DNA from 2 places in the Alkaliphilus crotonatoxidans genome. Region 2 is predicted to be linked to the other one. Evidence: riboswitches for the same ligand, from Rfam matches in the RefSeq annotation. Region 2 holds a riboswitch; the other holds the start of a gene.
What was found. Region 2 has a riboswitch for FMN ahead of ACYQ1I_RS08475 (ECF transporter S component). Riboswitches for the same ligand answer to the same signal wherever they lie in the genome.
Positions count from the first base shown of each region.

Region 1: another riboswitch for FMN. It lies ahead of ribD (bifunctional diaminohydroxyphosphoribosylaminopyrimidine deaminase/5-amino-6-(5-phosphoribosylamino)uracil reductase RibD); the one in region 2 lies ahead of ACYQ1I_RS08475 (ECF transporter S component).

Region 1 is NZ_BAAHXS010000004.1:242,401-245,809, reverse strand. It holds gene ACYQ1I_RS03720 (DUF1622 domain-containing protein) at 1-43, opposite strand, end outside; gene ytaF (sporulation membrane protein YtaF) at 106-741, opposite strand; FMN riboswitch at 1,169-1,293, shown strand; gene ribD (bifunctional diaminohydroxyphosphoribosylaminopyrimidine deaminase/5-amino-6-(5-phosphoribosylamino)uracil reductase RibD) at 1,422-2,543, shown strand; gene ACYQ1I_RS03705 (riboflavin synthase) at 2,524-3,177, shown strand; gene ACYQ1I_RS03700 (bifunctional 3,4-dihydroxy-2-butanone-4-phosphate synthase/GTP cyclohydrolase II) at 3,197-3,409, shown strand, end outside.
Region 2 is NZ_BAAHXS010000004.1:1,261,162-1,264,570, forward strand. It holds gene ACYQ1I_RS08465 (amidohydrolase) at 1-491, shown strand, start outside; gene ACYQ1I_RS08470 (hypothetical protein) at 527-1,009, shown strand; FMN riboswitch at 1,096-1,219, shown strand; gene ACYQ1I_RS08475 (ECF transporter S component) at 1,341-1,955, shown strand; gene tsaE (tRNA (adenosine(37)-N6)-threonylcarbamoyltransferase complex ATPase subunit type 1 TsaE) at 2,111-2,569, shown strand; gene tsaB (tRNA (adenosine(37)-N6)-threonylcarbamoyltransferase complex dimerization subunit type 1 TsaB) at 2,566-3,282, shown strand; gene rimI (ribosomal protein S18-alanine N-acetyltransferase) at 3,283-3,409, shown strand, end outside.

The DNA.
Region 1 (3,409 bases), 1.0 Mb from region 2:
AAATGGCAAATGTCTCAAGATAGTGCTCAATGTTGAAGCTCATCCTTTATCCTCCGGTAAATATCATTTTATTTTAGTATGCCCATATAATGTTGAAGCATGAAATTAAAAAAGTCTAATTAACCCCATTACAATCAAAATGATTCCGGGAACGACGGCGGTTCGTTCTCCCAGGTGTATACCCAAATAACGCTTTCCCAGGTGTATGCCAAATAGAAGCAGTATAAAATTCATAATGGCTGCAATCAATAAGGTCAATACAATAGCGGCAATAGAGGTAATTGAAAGGGCAATACCCACTGCCAGGGAATCAACCGCCAGGGCAAAGCCGAGTATTACGGCCTCTTTAATATCAATAACACCAGAAATATCCAGGTCTATTTGAGTCGGGTCCCTTAAAATATTAATAGCAATCCCCAGAGATTTTATACTGATGGTGGCAATGGCAGTAGCCTCTGCTAAGCTCTCCCTTGGATAACGATGATTCAGATAACCCTGAATTAAATACCATATACCAATTAATAAAATAATAAAAGAACCTAAAAGGTCGGTAGATCTTGGGGGCAGAAACCTGCTTAAGAAATTGCCTGCAAAAAAACCACATCCCAATAATAAAACAGAAATGAAATTTAGGACGACAATTGATCGCAGGGGTACTTTGATACGTTTGATTCCAAAGGCTACACCAACACTAAAGCTATCTATACTAACGGCCGCTGCAATGAAGAAAGCCTGTAGCATAAGAACCCTCCTTTTGTCATTATTGACTACAATATGTAAAAAAAACAATAAAGGTACCAATCAATATTTGCTAAAGGCCATAAGGAGCTTATAATTACAGGCATAATTTAATTTTTTATAGACATTTAAGAGGTGTTGAATAAATACAAGTATAGTAAAACATCTGTAATCATGTAAAATAGAGGGTAAGTTGCATATTTATAAATGACCCATTTTCGTATAGGGAATTTTCTAACATAATAAGTCATTGAATACTAAGCAGGAAAGTTCTTATTTTATATATCAATAACTAACTTAAAGAGTAGATATAATATATTTCAACAACCCATTGGGTTAAAGAATATCTATAATATAAGAGCAGTAGCATAATTACTTTTTAGACTTGTTGTTAATGGAATTTTATGATATTGTATAAATGACAAAATAATATGACCTTCAGGGCAGGGTGAAATTCCCGACCGGCGGTAACGCGTATGCGAAGCCCGCGAGCCGAAAGGCAGATCTGGTGTGATTCCAGAGCCGACAGTACAGTCTGGATGGAAGAAGGTAGAGAAGACAAAAATATCAAAAGCTAGTATTCAGCTATATATTTTTGTGTTTTCAGGATTAAATTAAAATTATCATGCCCTGGGGTTTATGCCTCAGGGCTTTTTATTTTGAATATTAAAGAGGTGAATTTAATGGATGAAAAAATGATGGAAAGGGCCCTTCAGTTGGCCGAAAGGGGATGGGGAAAAACCAGGCCTAACCCCCTGGTGGGGGCGGTTGTTGTGAGGGATCAACAGGTGATTTCTGAAGGCCATCATGATCGGTTTGGAGGAGACCATGCAGAGCTGGCGGCACTGAAAAAAATCGATTTCCAGGGGGAGGGGGCTACCCTTTACGTCAATCTTGAACCCTGCTCCCATCATGGAAAAACTCCCCCCTGTGTAGAGGCCATCATAAAATCTAAAATCAAACGGGTGGTGGTGGCCATGACAGATCCCAATCCCTTGGTGGCGGGTAACGGCATTAAACTTCTTAAAAACCATGGTATTGAAGTGACCCTTGGCGTATTGAGGCATCAAGCTGCCACATTAAATGAAATTTTTATCAAATATATTACCCAGAGAAAACCGTTTTGTATTTTAAAAACTGCCATGACCCTGGATGGGAAAATTGCCACAGTGACAGGAGACGCTAAATGGATTTCTGGTCAGAAATCCAGGGCCTACGTACATCATATTCGAAATCGGGTTTCAGGAATTATGGTGGGGGTCAATACAGTCATCGCTGATAATCCCATGCTCAACACTCGAAAATCCGGTCAAGAGGTGACGCACCCCACTAGAATTATTGTTGACAGCCATTGTCGTATCCCCTTAACCTCTCATGTTGTAACCACAGCCAAAGAACAGCCAACCATTATAGCATCCACAAGGGATGTTGATTCCCATCGAATTGCCCAGCTAAAGGAGCATCAGGTGGAGGTAATACAATTACCAAGTCGAAACGGACGGGTAGATCTGGTATCTCTAATGGCAGAGCTGGGAAAAAGGGAAATAGACAGTGTTCTCTTAGAGGGAGGCAGCACCTTAAATGGCAGCGCATTGGAAGCATCTATAGTCGATAAAATTATGGTTTTTGTTGCTCCTAAAATTCTGGGAGGGGAAAGGGCCCCTACACCAGTTGGCGGTAATGGCATTAAGCAGGTTATTGACGCCATTCAACTGGAAAATATAACAGTAAAAAGCTATGCAGAGGATATATTGATAGAAGCCTATGTAGAAGGGAGAGACAATAATGTTCACAGGGATTATTGAGGAAATCGGAACAATTAATAGACTATCTCGAAATGGTGATGGAGCCAGGCTGTTAATCAATGCAAAAAAAGTTCTTAACGATGTAAAGCTAGGTGACAGCATAGCAACCAATGGAGTCTGTTTGACGGTAACTGCCTATAATAGCCATAGCTTTCAGGTGGATGTTATGGCAGAAACCATGAGAAGAAGCAATCTGAGATATTTAAAGGTGGGTAGTCCTGTCAATTTAGAGCGGGCCCTAAGGCTGGGTTCAAGGCTGGGCGGCCATTGGGTCACCGGACATATTGATGATATGGGAACTATTGTATCCTTTCAACAGGAGCATAATGCCCAGTGGATCACCATAAAGCCCCCAAAGACCCTGGTGCGGTATATGATTCTTAAAGGTTCTATCGCCATAGATGGTGTCAGCCTTACTATTCAATATGTCGATTCAGAGGAATTTAAAGTATCCATTATTCCCCATACAAAGGATGAGACCCTTCTGCTTCGTAAAAAAATAGGAGATTCAGTAAACCTGGAATGTGATCTGATCGGAAAGTACGTAGAAAAGCTGATAAAAGTTCAAACAGAGGAAAAGAGTCAAAATAGCGGGCTTACCATGGAAGTGCTAACTCAAAATGGGTTTAATTAATGAAAGAAGGAGGTCAATTATGACATATCAATTCAATACGATTGAGGAAGCCATCGAAGATATTAAAAAAGGAAAGATGATTGTTGTCATTGATGATGAAGACCGGGAAAATGAAGGAGATTTAGTGGCGGCAGCGGAAGTAATCACACCTGAGATGATAAATTTTATGGCTCAATATGGCAGAGGCTTAATATGTCTCCCCATGACGCCGGAACGTTTAAGTGAGCTGGAG
Region 2 (3,409 bases):
ATGCCCATCGAGCCGATGATATTTTTACATCCATAAGAATTGCCAAGGAATTTGGCCTGAAGCTAACCCTAGAGCATTGCACGGAGGGGCACTTAATTGTTGATGAGCTGGCAAAGGAAGGCTATCCTGCTGTGGTGGGGCCCAGCTTTGGTGAACGCTCAAAATTTGAATTGAAAAATAAAACCTTTGAAACCCCAGGTATTTTAAATAAAGCTGGAGTGAAAGTGGCAATCATGACAGATCATCCGGTTATTCCATTGCAGCACTTGCCAATGTGCGCCGCTTTGGCGGTGGGGGCCGGAATGGCCGAGGAGGAGGCCCTAAAGGCGATCACAATTTACCCGGCAGAAATTCTTGGTCTGGCAGATCGAATCGGCAGCCTTGAGATCGGTAAGGATGCTGATATTGTCATTTGGGATAAACACCCCTTTGATATTCAGGCTTCTGTAGAATATACCATTATCAACGGAGAGGTTGTTTATCAGAAATAGTACATGGGGAAAAGGAAGTGTAAAGGAGATCAATAATGGATACGATGCCTTGGAATTTTGTTCTATTGGGTTCTATACCAGAGGCAATATTAATTGTTACCTTAGGCTTGCATTTATTGGGGAAGGAGATTCCCCCTAAAAGAATCATACTGATCGGTATTCTTCAGGGGATTGCCTCTTATTTCATTAGAAAATACATGAGCTTTGGAATCCACATGCTATGTCAGGCCCTTACACTGGTTATTCTTACTTTAATTGTACTGAGGATTAGTATTCGAGCCAGCTTCTTTTCTTGTTTAATCGGTCTGGTGATTAACGCCCTGGTGGAAACACCCTATTCCCTGGTGGCTTTAAAGCTCACGGGTTGGTCAATTGGCGAAATTATGTCAAGAAGCTGGCTTAGAATTTTATACTTTACGCCTAAGCTGATGATCCTATTGGGAATTCTTTTTTTATTGAAGCGATATAACTTTACCCTTGAAGAGGAAATATCCTATATGAAAAGGGCGTCTAACTAATTTAAGTTTTTTAATTAAACAAATGTAATTTTCTTGCAAAATTCCTCTGTTGGGGTTATAATAATATTAAAAATAAATAAAAGATATCTATTCTTCAGGGCAGGGTGAAATTCCCGACCGGCGGTTAAAATCCGCGAGTCGATTGTTAAAATCGATTGAACTGGTGAAATTCCAGTATCGACAGTAAAGTCTGGATGGGAGAAGATTAGTTTTGTTTTAGTATGAAAACTATGTCTATTCAACACCTGAAGAAAATCCTTCGGGTGTTTTTTATGTGGTTTTCTCCTGACTACAAAATAAAGAAGAATAGGTGAGACAAGGAGGCAGCAGTATGCAAAAAGTAGAAGGAACCTATGGCATAACTAAGAATAAGCTATCAACCAGCAGTTTAGTTAAGATCTCAATTTTAGCGGTAATGGGCTACTTATTAATGGCGATGGATTTTCCCCTGCCCATTTTTCCGGGATTTTTGAAAATTGACCTAAGTGATGTTCCGGCCCTGGTAGGAGGCTTTGCCCTGGGACCAATGGCGGGTGTACTAATCCAACTGGTTAAGGTATTTCTACATTTTATCACAAAGACCCAAACCGGTGGTGTAGGAGAACTGGCAAACTTTATAATTGGTGTTTCCTATGTTTTGCCAGCCACTTTAATTTATCATTTGAAAAAAGATAAATTACATGCCCTAATGGGGGTTTTTGCAGGAACAGTGGCTATGTGTGCAGTGGGGGTACTGGCAAACCTGTATCTTTTAATTCCCTTTTATGCCAATTTTATGCCCTTTGAAGGGATTATCAGTATGGGTACAGCCGTTAATCGTCATATAGTAGACTTAAAAACCCTGGTGATCTACGGGATCACCCCCTTTAATCTCTTTAAAGGCCTGTTGATTGCCCTGGTGACATCATTAATCTATAAAAGAATCTCTCCCCTGCTAAGAAGGTAGGGTAAAAAAATCCGGTAGTGTTTAACCCTACTGGAATTTTTTTTGTCTACTTATGCTTTTCTGTTATGAGAAAATAAAATATACTAAAATAGTGTATAGTATGGATAGTATTATAATAAAGTTAAAAAATGACGATAAGTAGGTGTAGATGTAGTATGATCTGTAAAAAAATCTATAACGAAGAGGCCACAGCGGCAGTGGCGATAAGACTGGCTGAAATGGTGAATCCCGGAGACATCATTTGTCTATCGGGAGATTTAGGGGCTGGAAAAACCACTTTTACCCAATACTTTGCCAGGGGGCTTCAAATATCAGAGGCTGTTACCAGTCCTACCTTTACCATTATCCAGGAATATGATGGCAGGCTTCCATTGTATCATTTTGATGTTTATCGCATTAGCAATCCCTTTGAAATGGAAGATATCGGCTATGAGGAATATTTTTATGGCGATGGGGTGTGCATCATAGAATGGCCCACCCAAATTGAGCCTTTGCTTCCTGAAGACTATCTCTGGATTGATTTAACCGTAGTTGATGAATCAGAAAGAAATTTATGTGTAAGGGGAACCAATGATTATTATCAGAATATGATTGAGGAGTTGTTTAAGGAATGAAAATATTAGCGCTGGATTCATCCTCTATAGCCGCCTCTGTGGCGATATTGGAGGAAGAAAGGCTGTTGACAGAAATCGTAATTAATCATCAAAGAACCCATTCAGAAAAGCTGGTACCCATGATTAAGGCTGCCCTGGAACATTGCAGCCTGACGCCGTCAGATATTGATATCTTTACATCAACCCTGGGACCTGGCTCCTTCACGGGTTTACGAATTGGCCTTACTACCATTAAAGCCATGGCCCAGGCCCTTGATAAACCTGTAGTGGGTATTTCTACCCTTCAGGCCCTGGCCTACCAATTTCCCTTTTGCAGCAGTATGATATGCCCCATCATCGATGCACAGCGGGAATCGGTTTATACAGCCCTTTATAGGCGCCAGGAAGAAGGGCTGGTTCAGCTAATGGAACCAAGGGTTATTGAGATAAAGGAATTGGTGGAAATACTAAAGTCCTATCAAGAAGGAGTCTTATTTACAGGAGATGCCCAGGCTAAATTTAAAGGTACATTGGCTGATTCCCTTGGTCAGGCGGCTACCTTTGCACCAGAGCCCATGTCTATGATTAGGGCAGCAATGGTGGGTGAACTGGCCAGAATAAGGGCCAAGGAGGGAAAACTTCAGACTGCCAGTGAGCTGCTGCCAATATATATGAGGAAATCCCAGGCCGAAAAACAGTATGAAGAGAAAATGAAAGGACAGGTATCAGGATAAATGGAAGGGTTAATGATCAGGCCTATGGAATTAAGGGATATTAAGCAGGTGGCCGATATTGAAAATCGCTCCTTCCCTGTTCCCTGGAGCCGGGGGGCCTTTGAAAAGGAAATTAAAAAAAATCGTC